DNA from 4 places in the Mesorhizobium sp. L-8-10 genome. Region 4 is predicted to be linked to each of the others. Evidence: predicted binding sites of a transcription regulator. Region 4 holds the regulator's gene; each other region holds the start of a gene.
What was found. The regulator PhoB, encoded in region 4, activates phosphate uptake and scavenging genes when phosphate is short. The targets are predictions, from matches to a motif close to TGTCATNNANCTGTCAT.
Positions count from the first base shown of each region.

Region 1 (3,204 bases), 390 kb from region 4:
GATCGATCGCCGAGAAAAGGGTCGAAATCGTGCGCCTGAACGACGACTTCCACTCGGAGGTCGTGAGCGAACTCGCCGAAGTGCGCAACAAGATCAATGAGAACGCCGAGCGTAAGATCGCGGCAACCGTGCGCCTCTCGCGAATCGAGATTCGCGCGCCGGTGTCCGGGAAGGTGCACCAGCTCAGCGTCTTTACGGTCGGCGGCGTCATAAGCGCCGGCGAGGTCGCCATGTTGATTGTGCCCGAGGACGACCAGCTTGTGGTAGACGCACAGATCGAGCCGCGCGAGATCGAGGAACTGCGGATCGGGCAGAAGGCGGTCGTTCGCTTCAGCGCGTTCGCTGATCCCAACCTCCGGGACGGAGCGGGGGAGGTTACGATGATCTCTCCGGACTTGTTGACGGACGAGAAGACTGGCCGGGCCTACTATCAGGTGAAGCTCTCGGTCGATGCGCCATCAGGCGCGAATGGAACCGCCCTGAAGCTGGTGCCCGGCATGCCCGTCGAGACCTTCATCACGAAGGGCGACCGCACCGTGCTCGCCTATCTCACGCGGCCGGTCAGGGATCAGATGCAGCGCATATTCAGGGAGTAGGTGGCCGGATGAGCTCAAGGGCGCAAGCATGGCCGCCACCGGCGGTGTGCTGGATCCCGCTGCATGGTCGATGACATGGAGCCACGTCCCGTCGGCCTTTCGGCGGACCAGTTGGGCGCCCCTCCCCGAAACGACGAGCCTGCCCCTCACGCTGCACGAACTGCCCGGCATCACGCCCAAGGTCATGGCCGAACGGCCGGATGCGCCTGGGGACGGCGGGCTCGTCGCCCGATCCCGGCTGTCGCGGTTTCCGCGCGGCTTCTTCTACGATGTCACGCATCGCGGCAGGGCGATTATCCTTATCCTTGATCAGGTCGAGACCCGGGCGGCGCAAGGGTAACGGCCCGGCATGGAACGGCGAGATCGGTCGCCGCGATGTCAGTCAAGAATGACCATTGTGTTACACCAAACCCGCACCGCGGCTCGCCGCGGGCCGCAAGTCCGATTTGGCACGATGCAGAGCGTCCCCGTCTCCTTAGGACACGAGAGCGACGCTCTGCATTCTTCGTTCAACGCGTTCGAAACTTCGCCCCGTTCCCGGAACGACGCGGAAGAGGACCTCCCTGGGTCAGTGGGTCGTGCGCGACCTCAGTTTCTCAATCTCGTCCTTGAGCGCCAGCTTGCGCCGCTTGAGATTCACGATTTCGAGATCGTCCACCGACGGATGGGCCATCGCCTCGTCGATCTCGCGTTCGATATCGCCGTGTTTCCGCTGCAGCTCCTCAAGATGGGATGCAAGAGACATGATTGGCTCTCCCTTTCATGGTTGCTCGACGCACCATCACGGCCCCACCCGCCGCCAGCCTGTGACGGTACTGTGACACTCTGGCATCAAGTCATATGAATGTCGAACGTGCGGTAGTAGCATTTCCCGACGCTTTGAAATGTGGTAAGAGCACCGCGCCGGATTCGAAAGTTTCCGGACCCGCCGGTGTGGCGCCATGACGGGGCGCCGGAGACTCTGCAGACGGTAAGCATGTCGGAACAGGAACAGGCCGAAATTCGTCTCGAGTTCGCGCGCTTGAAGCAGGAACACGCCGATTTCGACGCCGCGATCAACGCGATGATCGCCATGGGTTGCGACCCGCTGCAGATCCAGCGTATGAAGAAGAAGAAGCTGGTGCTGAAGGACCGGCTGAAAGCGCTGGAAGACAGGATCATTCCCGACATCATAGCCTGACGACGCCCCGTCGGCCGCACTTCTCGGTCGACCCTGGAGCGCCGCGCGTCCATTTGGGCGCGTAACGGACGCTCCACACTTTTCCGCATACGCATCGTGCTTTCCGGGAATCGATTTCCGATCTTCGGGCCGATGCAGAGCGCCCGGTGCCGTTGCGGTCGACAAGCATTTCGGCTAAGCCGCCGCTGACGATTTTTGGGGAATTGCTGGTGCAGCACAAACGCGCCGATGTCGCGATCATCATGGGCAGCCAGTCCGACTGGGCGACCATGAAACACGCCGCCGAGACCCTCGAGGCGCTCGGCGTCTCTCACGAGGCGCGCATCGTCTCGGCCCACCGAACGCCCGAAAGGCTCTACGACTTCGCCAGGGGCGCAAGGGAGGCTGGTTTCAAGGTGATCCTCGCGGGCGCCGGCGGCGCCGCGCACCTGCCGGGCATGACCGCCGCACTCACCCCGCTGCCGGTCTTCGGCGTCCCCGTCGAATCCAAGGCGCTGTCGGGGCAGGATTCGCTTCTCTCGATCGTGCAGATGCCGGCAGGCATACCGGTCGGCACCCTGGCCATCGGCCGGGCCGGCGCCGTCAACGCGGCCCTGCTCGCCGCCGCCGTCCTCGCCCTTACCGATCCCGCGCTCTCCGGCCGCCTCGACGACTGGCGCTCCGCGCAGACCGCCAGGGTGGCCGACAGACCGTCGGACGAGGCATGAAGCCCGTCGGACGAGGCATGAAGCCACTTCCGCTCGGCGCGACCATCGGCATCGTGGGCGGCGGTCAGCTCGGCCGGATGCTGGCGATGGCCGCGGCCCGCCTGGGCTACCGGACGGTCGTGCTCGAGCCGCAGGCGGACTGCCCGGCCGCGCAGGCCGCGAACGGCCAGATCGTTGCCGCCTATGGCAGTCCGGACGCCCTGGCCGAGCTTGCCCGCCGGAGTGCCGTCGTCACCTACGAATTCGAGAACGTCCCCGTCGAAGCCGCGGCGACGCTTGCCGCAAGCGTGCCGGTCTTTCCGCCGCCACGTGCACTCGAAGCGGCTCAGGACCGCCTCGTTGAGAAGACCTTCCTGAACGGCATCGGCATCGCCACTGCCGGGTTCCGCCCCGTTGACGACGATGCGCAGTTGGTCGAGGCGCTGGCCGTGTTCGACGGAGCAGGCATCCTGAAAACCCGGCGCCTGGGTTATGACGGCAAGGGCCAGCGCCTGTTCCGTGCCGGCGACGGCCAGGTCCTCACCGGCGCCGTCGCCGCCATGGGTGACGTGCCGCTCATCCTGGAGAGCCTGGTGCCCTTCACCCACGAGATTTCGATCATCGCTGCACGCGGCTTTGACGGCGCGCTCGCGGCCTACGACCCGGCCGAGAATGTCCACCGCGACGGCATTCTGCACCGCTCCACCGTGCCCGCCAGCATTTCTCCAGACACGGCCGATGC
Region 1 covers NZ_AP023263.1:2,019,094-2,022,297, reverse strand. The annotation lists gene JN280_RS09440 (HlyD family type I secretion periplasmic adaptor subunit) at 1-596, shown strand, start outside; gene JN280_RS09435 (hypothetical protein) at 625-936, shown strand; gene JN280_RS09430 (YdcH family protein) at 1,165-1,341, opposite strand; gene JN280_RS09425 (YdcH family protein) at 1,573-1,776, shown strand; gene purE (5-(carboxyamino)imidazole ribonucleotide mutase) at 1,986-2,483, shown strand; gene JN280_RS09415 (5-(carboxyamino)imidazole ribonucleotide synthase) at 2,501-3,204, shown strand, end outside.
Region 1: the regulator PhoB is predicted to act here: its motif matches at 1,403-1,419, upstream of JN280_RS09430 (YdcH family protein).

Region 2 (3,204 bases), 2.9 Mb from region 4:
GCGATGCCGAGCACGACGATCAGCACCTGCAGATCGCCGCCGAACAGCGCCACGGCAAGAAGCGCTATCAAGGTGAAGGGCACGGCGATCTGGATATCGACCAGCCCCATGATCAGGTCGTCGACGAGACCGCCGGCCAGTCCGGACAGAAGCCCGAGCGAACCGCCGAGGAGGAGGCCGATCATCGCGCCGAGAAAGGCGACGGAGAGGGTGAGCCGCAGCCCGTAGAGGCAGCGCGACAGGATATCCCGGCCGAGCTCGTCGGTGCCGAGCAGGTAGTCGGGCCGGGCGCGTTCGAAGCCGACCGGCGGACGCAGCCGAGATAGCAGGCTCTGGGCGTTCGGATCGAACGGGGCGATCAGCGGCGCCGCAACGGCGCAGACAACAAGCGCGAGTGCCAGCAGCAGCGAGAGCCGCATGATCCAGTCCGCTTCGGACCAGAATTCCCGGAGCGCCGCGAGGTATCGCGGCGTCCGTCCGGCGCGGGCAACAGGACGATCGGCTGTGGTGTCCGTCATGCCGGCTGCCTCTCAGACCTTTGCCAGGCGCACGCGCGGATCGGCGAGCCCATAGGCGATGTCGACGACGAGATTGACGACGATCACGACCACCGCCACGCACAACACGCCGAACTGCAGAACGGGATAGTCGCGGCTGAGCGCGGCCGAGACGAGCAGTTCGCCCATGCCGCGCCAGGCGAAGACAGTCTCGACCACGACATTGCCCGCGGCCACGAGGGCCGCGACCTGAAGTCCGACGACCGACAATATGGTGATCAAGGCGTTGCGCAGCGCATGCTTGAAAATGACCTTGCGCTCACGCAGCCCCTTCGACCGCGCGGTGCGCAGATAATCCTGGCTCAGCACGTCGAGCATGGCGTTGCGGGTGAAGCGCGTCAGACCGGCAATGTAGAAGGCCGACAGCGCCAGGACGGGCATGACATAGTTGGCCAGGGTGGCGTTGCCGGTCGACGGGAGCCAGCCCAGCCAGAATGAGAAGATCAGCAGCAGGAAGATGGCGAGGATGAAGTTCGGCACGGCGTAGCCGAGAAAGGCGACGGTCATGATGCCGCTGCCGATCCACGACTTGCGATAGACCGCGGCCAGCACGCCGGCGGGTATGCCGACCAGGAAGGTCACCAGCAACGCGCTGCCGATCAACTGGAGGGAGGGCATGATGCGCTCGGCCATGATCGTCACCACCGGCCGGCGTTCGACGAGCGAGATGCCGAAATTGCCGTCGACGAAGGCATAGAGGAAGCGGCCGTACTGGACCCAGATCGGCTGCGACAGGCCGAAATAATCGATCATGCGCTGCCGGTCCTCGGCGCCCAGTCCCTCGCCGGCGATGAAGTCGACGGCGTTGCCGGAGACCCGCGTTGCGAAGAAGACGGCGGTCACGATCGCGAAGACGGTGATGCCCATCCTGAGCATCCGGCTGGCGGCATAGTCGAGCAAATCCCGGCTCCGTTTTTCGTCTTGACCTGTCGAGATCATCTAGACAAGTTGTGTATCGGACGCGTAACGGGCACATGATCGTTTTGTGACGATCCACAGAGGGCGCAGCGGCATGGACAAGGCCTCGAACGAGAGACCCGCACTTCGGCGCGGCGCCGGCGTCGCGGTCTGGCGCCAGATCGAGACGGACATCGAGGTGGACATTCAGACCGGGCTCTACGGACCCGGCGACAGGCTGCCCAGCGAGCATGAGCTCGTCGGCCTTTATGGCGTCAACCGGCACACGGTGCGCATGGCCCTTGCCAAGCTTGCCGGGCGCGGCATCGTGACCGCGCACAAGGGGCGCGGCGTCTTCGTCGCCGGGGAGCCCTTCGAATACAGGCTCGATCGCAATGCCAAATGGAGCGAGGTGGAGAAGCGCTTCGACGCCCGGCCGAGCGGCCGGCTGGTCGACAGCTACCGGCGACCTTCGACGGCGCGACTGTCGCGCATGCTGGGCCTCGGCGCCGGCGCGGAACTCTTGGTGACGGAAAGCGTGCGCACGGCCGGCGCCGACCTGGCCACCTATGGATACCACATGTTCGACGCCGAGCGCTTCGACGGCATCGAGCAGAGTTTCGCCGAAAGCGGCAGCTTCACCCAGGCGCTTTCCCGGCACGGCGTCGGCGAGTTCTTCCGTGCCTCGACCTGGATCGACTGCCGCATGCCGCGCCCGCGCGAGGCGGCAGCACTCGGTATTCCGGTCGAGGCGCCCGTGCTGGTGATGACCTATGTCGACTGCGACGCGGCGCGCAAGCCGATCCTTCTCGGCCACGCCATCATCCCGCAAGGACGCCTGCGTTTCCGCATCGACAGCGATTTCGAAGCGGCCTGACCATTTCCGGTCCAGGGCGTCGCCGGACGACGCAGAATGCGGCCGGACCATGGCGCCCGAGCGCTACAGCATGGGTGGCAACAACTAATCCATTGGGACTAGCGGGCGGCTTAAATCCCCAGTCCGTGCCTCCCCCGATCGATGATCTATCCTGAGGCCGACCGCCGCCCGACAATGAGCGCTCGACAAGACCGGTCAAATGCCAAGACTCGGGTAGCGTTCAAAAAATGGGTGACCTGGATCTCCGCTTCTATCTGTCGATACTGCTGCGCCGCGCGCCCTACTTCCTGGCGACGGCTGCTGTCGTCGTGGTCGCCTCCGCTGTCGTCTCCCTGTTCCTTCCTGAGGTCTACCGCGCCAGCTCCAAGATCCTGGTGGAGGCGCCGCAGATCCCCACGGCACTGGCCCGGTCGACCGTTCCCACGACGGCTCTCGAACAGTTGCAGATCGTCCAGGAGCAGGCGAACACCACCGACAATCTGGTCGCGCTCGCTCGAAAGCTGAATGTCTATGGCAGCGACGTCGCCGGGCTCTCCGATGCCGACATCGCCAAGGACATGCGAGCGCGCACCAGCTACGAGCAGGTATCGCCCCCCGCCCAGGAAGTGACCGTCGTGGAAATCTCCTTCGATGCGCCGAATCCGGTTCTTGCCGCCGATGTCGCCAATGAGATCGTGTCTTTCATCCTGCACAAGAATGCCCGGCAACGCGCCGACCGCGCTGGTGACACGGCACAGTTCTTCGAGGCCGAGGTCGAGCGGCTCAAGACGGAACTGACGAAGGTCGAGGCCGACCTGCTGAAATTCAAGACCGAGAACAGGGACACGATGCCGGACAGCCTGGAATTCCGCCGCAGCCAGCAGGCCGCCCAGC
Region 2 covers NZ_AP023263.1:7,969,128-7,972,331, forward strand. The annotation lists gene JN280_RS36975 (ABC transporter permease) at 1-518, opposite strand, end outside; gene JN280_RS36980 (ABC transporter permease) at 531-1,457, opposite strand; gene phnF (phosphonate metabolism transcriptional regulator PhnF) at 1,570-2,331, shown strand; gene JN280_RS36990 (GumC family protein) at 2,559-3,204, shown strand, end outside.
Region 2: the regulator PhoB is predicted to act here: its motif matches at 1,532-1,548, upstream of phnF (phosphonate metabolism transcriptional regulator PhnF).

Region 3 (3,204 bases), 2.4 Mb from region 4:
GGGTGCCATTCGACGCCGACGGCGTGATCGCCAGCGAGGGCGGCACCGTTGCGGCGGTCATCGAGCGCTATCTCGGCAACCCGTTCTTCGAAAGAGCGGGGCCGAAATCCCTTGACCGCAACGACTTCACGCTCGACGAAGCCGAGGGGCTGGAACTGGCGGACGGAGCAAGGACGCTCGCCGCGCTGTCGGCCGAAGCCATCCTCAAATCGGCGGAGCACATGCCGGAAGCGCCCAAGCTCTGGATCGTCTGCGGCGGCGGACGCAAGAACCCGCACATCATGGCCGACCTTGGAAACAAGGCGAAACATGCCGAGGTCATCCTCGCCGAGGATGCCGGCCTGAACGGCGATTCGATGGAGGCGGAAGCCTGGGCCTATCTGGCGGTCCGCTCGACGAAGGGGCTGCCGCTCACCTTCCCCACGACGACCGGATGCCGCGAGCCCGCGCCGGGGGGCGTGACGGCAAAGCCTTAGCCGGAAGTCGCGGCACCTGGTTGATACAAGCGGGCACGGACGATGACGCATCCATGCAACGTAAATGCCGGCGCAACCGGCTGTTCGCAGTCGACGGCGGTACCTATCCGGCTCGCGTGGCTTTCGCGCCAGGCGTGTGCCACGCGTTCACGCGCTCCACCGGTCGAGCCTGTCGACCGACGGCAAATCCTCACCCGAAAGCCGAAGTGGTCTTCGGCAGCGCATGCTCCCGCGAACACAAGACACCTGCTCTGCCCACGATAGGCATCCGGCAATCCAGAGGCGAGGGTGCTGCCAGCCGTACTCCGGCCCACGGCTCTGACGACCTGCCACATTCCCAGGAAGCGATGATGATCTTCGGGATCGGCGTCGCGAAGGAGCCGGAGTACTTCGGAGATATTGCCCAGTCGGCCTGGTTACTTCGCTGCCTTCTTCGCCTTGGGCGCGGCAGCCGGTTTGGCAGCCGCCTTGGGCTTGGGCGCCGCGGCCTTGGCCGTCTTGGCCGCCGGTGCCGCCTTGGCTGCGGCAGCCTTGGCGACCGGCTTGGCCTTTGCCGCCGCCTTTGCCGCGGGCTTCTTGCCCGCCGCCTTGGCGGCCTTGGCCGGCGCGGCCTTCGGGGCGACGCTCAGGTCCTTCACTTCCGCCTCGGCCGCGTTCTTCTTGATGGAGTCGATCGACTTCATCGCCGACGCCTTCGTCTTGTAGCCTTCGGACGCAAACATGGGCTCCCCATTCCCTGCACGGAAACGGAAGCGGAACTCACCCTTCTTATCCTTGTAGACCTCGAAGCTGTGCATGAACTGTCCCCTTAAGCATTCGGGTGATTCTAGGCAAACGAAGGGTGACATGAAGCGACAACTATGTCGACCAATGAACTTCGCCCTTCAACCGCGGATTATCACCCAGTTGCGACCGGCCCGGTGGGCGTTTCCAGAAGCATCGACAGTTTCGCCGACACTTGTTTTCAGCCCCTTGCAGTATCTCCTTTTGCTCCCCATCGCCGACGCGGCGGGGCGACAGCAAATCCGGCCCGTCCCATGCGCCCGACATCTGCGCCCGGGGCTCGTGTTCCCCATCATCAAAGTTTCATCGAAGCGTCACCCGGCAGACATCGAGCCACCATAGCTAGCGGCCGTTCGATCCCTCTTGAAACGGGTTTCCCATGCGACGCTCTCTTCTCTCGGCGGCTGCCGTCATCGCTCTGACGACTGCCGCAACGGCCGACGACCAGCAGTTCAACGCCAAGCTGGTCGGCCACGCCATCCTGCCGGCGAACACGATCATCAAGGCGCCGGAGAACGCACCCGGACATCTGCAGGCCTCCGGCAAGTTCACTACGCCGGATCGTCGCCGCGCCGAGGGCCTCGGCACCGTTCCGGGCAAGGACGGCGTGCGCCCGACCGGGCTTTCGCTGCCCTTCGACGGACAGCCGGTGCAGGGCTTCTCCGGTATCAAGTCCAACGGTGACGGGACCTTCTGGTCGCTCTCTGACAACGGCTTCGGCAGCAAGATGAACTCGTCCGACGCCGCGCTGATGCTGCATCTGTTGAAATTCGACTGGAACGCCGGCTCGGTCGAACGCGTCAGGACCGTGTTCCTCACCGATCCCGAGAAGAAGGCGCCATTCCCGATCGTGCTGGAAGGCAGCGAGAACCGCTTCCTCACCGGCGCCGATTTCGACGTCGAATCCATCCAGCCGGTGGCCGACGGTTTCTGGGTCGGCGAGGAATTCGGTCCGTATCTCCTGAAGTTCGACACCGACGGCAAGCTGACCGATGTCTTCGAGACCGTCGTCGACGGCGAGCCGGTTCGTTCACCCGACCATCCGGCGCTGACGCTGCCGGCCAATCCGACCGCCAAGATTCCGGCCTTCAACCTGAAGCGCTCGGGCGGTTACGAGGGGCTCGCAATGTCGAAGGACGGCAGCAAACTCTACGGGCTGCTGGAAGGTCCGCGCTATATGGCCGACGGCGCCGTCGAACAGGTGGACGGCAAGACTGCGCTGCGCATCGTCGAGTTCGACGTGGCCGGCAAGGCCTGGACCGGGCGCAGTTGGCTCTATCCGCTGGCCGACGGCGGCGAGGCGATCGGCGACTTCAACATGATCGATGCCACCACCGCCCTAGTGATCGAGCGCGACAACGGTGCAGGGGTGGCCGGCAAGGCTTGCGCCGACGCCGCCAATCCGAAGCCGGACTGCTTCGCCAGGGGATCCAAGGTGAAGCGGATCTACAAGATCGAGATGACCGAGGAGAATGCCGGCAAGGCAGTGCGCAAGATCGGCCATATCGATCTGCTCGCGATCGCCGATCCCGATGGCAAGAAGCGCCAGGGCGGCGGCGACGGCTTCTATGACATGCCCTTCGTGACCATCGAGAATGTCGACGTGGTCGACGACAGCCACATCGTCGTGGGCAACGACAACAACCTGCCGTTCTCGGCCGGCCGTGCCATCGACAAGGCCGACGACAACGAATTCGTGCTGCTCGAAGTAGCCGACTTCCTCAAGGCCAAATAAGGTACGAGCCTCTGTCGGGAAGCGCCTTCGGCGCCGCCCGATCCGGTCACCGGCCCGTCGCGACGACGGGCCGGAAGCGTTTCCGGCCCGGGTGACCTCCGGTGTTTCGCCCTGAGCCGACGGCGGAAGGCTGCGGATGAAGGACGTCCAGCCGTGCCTCGACGATACGAGCAGGCTGCTACATTGCCGACTTCTATCTCAGGCGCTTCG
Region 3 covers NZ_AP023263.1:4,804,210-4,807,413, forward strand. The annotation lists gene JN280_RS22115 (anhydro-N-acetylmuramic acid kinase) at 1-476, shown strand, start outside; partial or broken gene JN280_RS40135 (YegP family protein) at 1,094-1,273, opposite strand; gene JN280_RS22125 (esterase-like activity of phytase family protein) at 1,639-2,994, shown strand; gene JN280_RS22130 (alpha/beta hydrolase) at 3,188-3,204, opposite strand, start outside.
Region 3: the regulator PhoB is predicted to act here: its motif matches at 1,561-1,577, upstream of JN280_RS22125 (esterase-like activity of phytase family protein).

Region 4 (3,204 bases):
CCAAGAACAAGGCCGACCTCGACGGCATTGTCGAGCGGAGCCTGCAGAAGGCTGCGATCTGGAACGAGGTCAAGGACCGGCTCGGCGAGCCCGGAACCGGCCTTTCCGGCGGCCAGCAGCAGCGTCTGTGCATCGCGCGCGCCATAGCGGTGTCGCCCGAGGTGATCCTCATGGACGAGCCGTGCTCGGCGCTCGATCCGATCGCCACCGCCAAGGTGGAAGAGCTGATCGACGAACTGCGCGAGAACTATACGATCGTCATCGTCACGCACTCGATGCAGCAGGCCGCCCGCGTCTCGCAGCGCACGGCCATGTTCCATCTCGGCTATCTGGTCGAGGAGGGCCCCACCGACAAGATGTTCACCAACCCCGACGACAAGCGCACACAAGACTACATCACCGGCCGCTTCGGGTAAGCGGCGGGCGGAAGGACAACGAGGACAGGATCATGGGTGAACATACCGTCACGTCTTTCGACGACGAACTCGATCATGTCGACCGGCTGATCCGCGACATGGGGGACCTTGCGGGGTCGATGGTGCAGGGCTCCACCAGGGCGCTGCTCAACTCCGACACGGCGCTGGCACAGCGTGTGATCTCCGACGACGCCGTGATGGACGCAAAGCAGCGTGAGCTCGACGATCGTGCCATCACGCTGATCGCCAAGCGCCAGCCCATGGCGCAGGACCTCCGTGCGGTGGTCGGCGCGATCCGCATGGCCGCCGACCTTGAACGCATCGGCGATCTCGCCAAGAACATCGCCAAGCGGGTGGGCGCAGTCGGCCAGAGCGTCGCGCCGCGCGGCCTGTCGCATTCGATCGAGGCGATGTCGGGCATGGTGTTGGGTCAGGTCAACGGTGTCGTCGACCACTATGTCGCCGACGACGCCCAGGCCTTGATGAAGCTGCGGGCAGACGACGAGAAGATCGACGTCCAGTACACTGCCGTGTTCCGCGAGCTCCTCACCTATATGATGGAAGATCCGCGCAACATCACGGCCTGCACGCATCTCCTGTTCTGCGCCAAGAACCTCGAGCGCATCGGCGACCATGTCACCAATATCGCCGAGAACGCCTATTTCGTCATGACGGGAGAGCAGCTTCCGGTGCAGCGGCCGAAACACGACGAAACCTCGACGACAGTCGCCGAATGAGAAAGGCTTGACCGCAAGAATACCGAGGAGATCCGACCCGCATGATTGCCCCCAAGATCATGGTCGTGGAAGACGAGGAGCCGCTATGCGTGCTCCTGCGCTACAACCTGGAAGCCGAAGGCTATCAGGTCGAGGTCATCAATCGCGGCGATGAAGCCGAGCTCCGGCTGCAGGAAAACGTACCCGACCTTCTGGTCCTCGACTGGATGATCCCCGCCGTGTCGGGCATCGAGCTCTGCCGGCGATTGAGGATGCGTCCGGAGACCGAGCGGTTGCCGATCATCATGCTGACGGCGCGCGGCGAGGAGAGCGACCGGGTGCGTGGCCTTTCGACCGGGGCCGACGACTATCTGGTGAAGCCGTTCTCGACGCCGGAATTCGTCGCCCGGGTTCGTGCTTTGCTGCGCAGGGCCAAGCCCGAAGTGCTGTCGACGGTGCTCAAGGTTGGCGACATCGTGCTCGACCGCGAAGCGCACCGGGTCTATCGCAAGAAGAGCGAGATCAAGCTCGGCCCGACCGAGTTCCGCCTGCTCGAGTTCATGATGCAGCATCCCGGGCGCGTCTTCTCGCGCAGCCAGTTGCTCGACAATGTCTGGGGCGAAACGATCTATATCGACGAGCGCACCGTCGACGTGCATGTCGGCCGCCTGCGCAAAGCGGTCAATACGGCCCGCATGCCCGATGTGATCCGCACCATCCGCGGCGCCGGCTACGCCATCAACGAGGCGTGACGTCCCCGCTGGAGCAATTCCAGCAAGAGTGCGCAGCGGTCTTGCGTCCGGAATTGCGTGACAACAATGAGTCAGGGCGTCTCGGCTTTTCGAAGAAAGGCGGAAATGCTGCTCCAGCGCGGGCCGGCGATTGCCGTCGGGCCCGCGTCAGGGCGCCCCACCGGCCGGGCGTGACACCGAACGCCTTCTTGAACTGACGGTTCAGGTGGCTCTGGTCGGCAAAGCCGGTCCTGGCCGCGATATCGGCCAGGTTCTCTCCAGCCTGGATGAGGGCGGTTGCCCGCGCCAGCCGCCGCATCAGCAGGTAGCGGTGCGGGCTGGTCCCGAAAAAGGCGCGGAACTGCCGCGCCAGACTGAACCGGTCGAGTCCGGTCACGCCCTCCAGCGCGTCGGAGCGCACGACACGGTCGAGATTGGCTTCCAGATAGTCGCGTGCCATCTCCAGCCGGGGGACATCGAGGGTGATCCTGGAAGGGGCGGGTCCATCGGCATGGCGCGACAGGCCGTCCGCCAACTCGGTGACGAGTTGGACGACGGCCAATTCGTCGAGTTCGCCCTCGATATCGGAGAGGCAGGGCAGCAGCGTCTCGCGCAGCCGCCGATCGGTGACGACGGGGTCGCGGACGAAAGGCAGCGGGGCACAGCTCGCTGCCAGGCTTCGCCGCAACAGGGCGGGCTCGAGATAGAGTATGCGATAGTGAAGTCCGGCATCGGTCGCGGCGCCGCCGTCATGCATCTCGTCGGGATGCAGCACGATCACCTGGCCCGGCAGGCTGTTTCGGACCTCGCCCCGGTAGCGGAATGTCTGAACGCCGTGCAAGGTCACGCCGATCGCATAGGTGTCGTGGCGATGAGGCTCGAAGGCGTTGCCGAAGAACTTGGCGTCGATGCGCTCCAGGCCGGGGAAGGGCGGTGCCGGCACGATGCCGCCCTCGTCGGTGCGCCCGCACAAACGTTCAAGACCGGATTGTTCGTTCCAGCCTAGATCGGGAGACATCTTGCCATCTTCCCAGCGGTGATACGATCCATGTTCCAGACCAAAGTCGCCATCGTCCTGCGCAGTGACCTTGCCGTGTGGCAGAAGCTGAACGTCACGGCCTTCCTCACCACCGGCCTTTCCTTCCGAGCTCCCGAGATGATCGGCGACGAATATGTGGATCGCGATGGCAATCGCTACAACCCCATGTCCGTCCAGCCGGTTATCGTTCTGTCCGCCGATGCGGCGACCATGAGCCAGATCCACCGTCGTTCGCTGGAGCGGGGGATCACGACCTCCCTCTATGTCGACGCAATGTTCGCCACCGGCCACGATGCCGCCAA
Region 4 covers NZ_AP023263.1:2,411,479-2,414,682, forward strand. The annotation lists gene pstB (phosphate ABC transporter ATP-binding protein PstB) at 1-416, shown strand, start outside; gene phoU (phosphate signaling complex protein PhoU) at 449-1,153, shown strand; gene phoB (phosphate regulon transcriptional regulator PhoB) at 1,195-1,884, shown strand; gene JN280_RS11325 (AraC family transcriptional regulator) at 1,871-2,881, opposite strand; gene JN280_RS11330 (DUF2000 family protein) at 2,912-3,204, shown strand, end outside.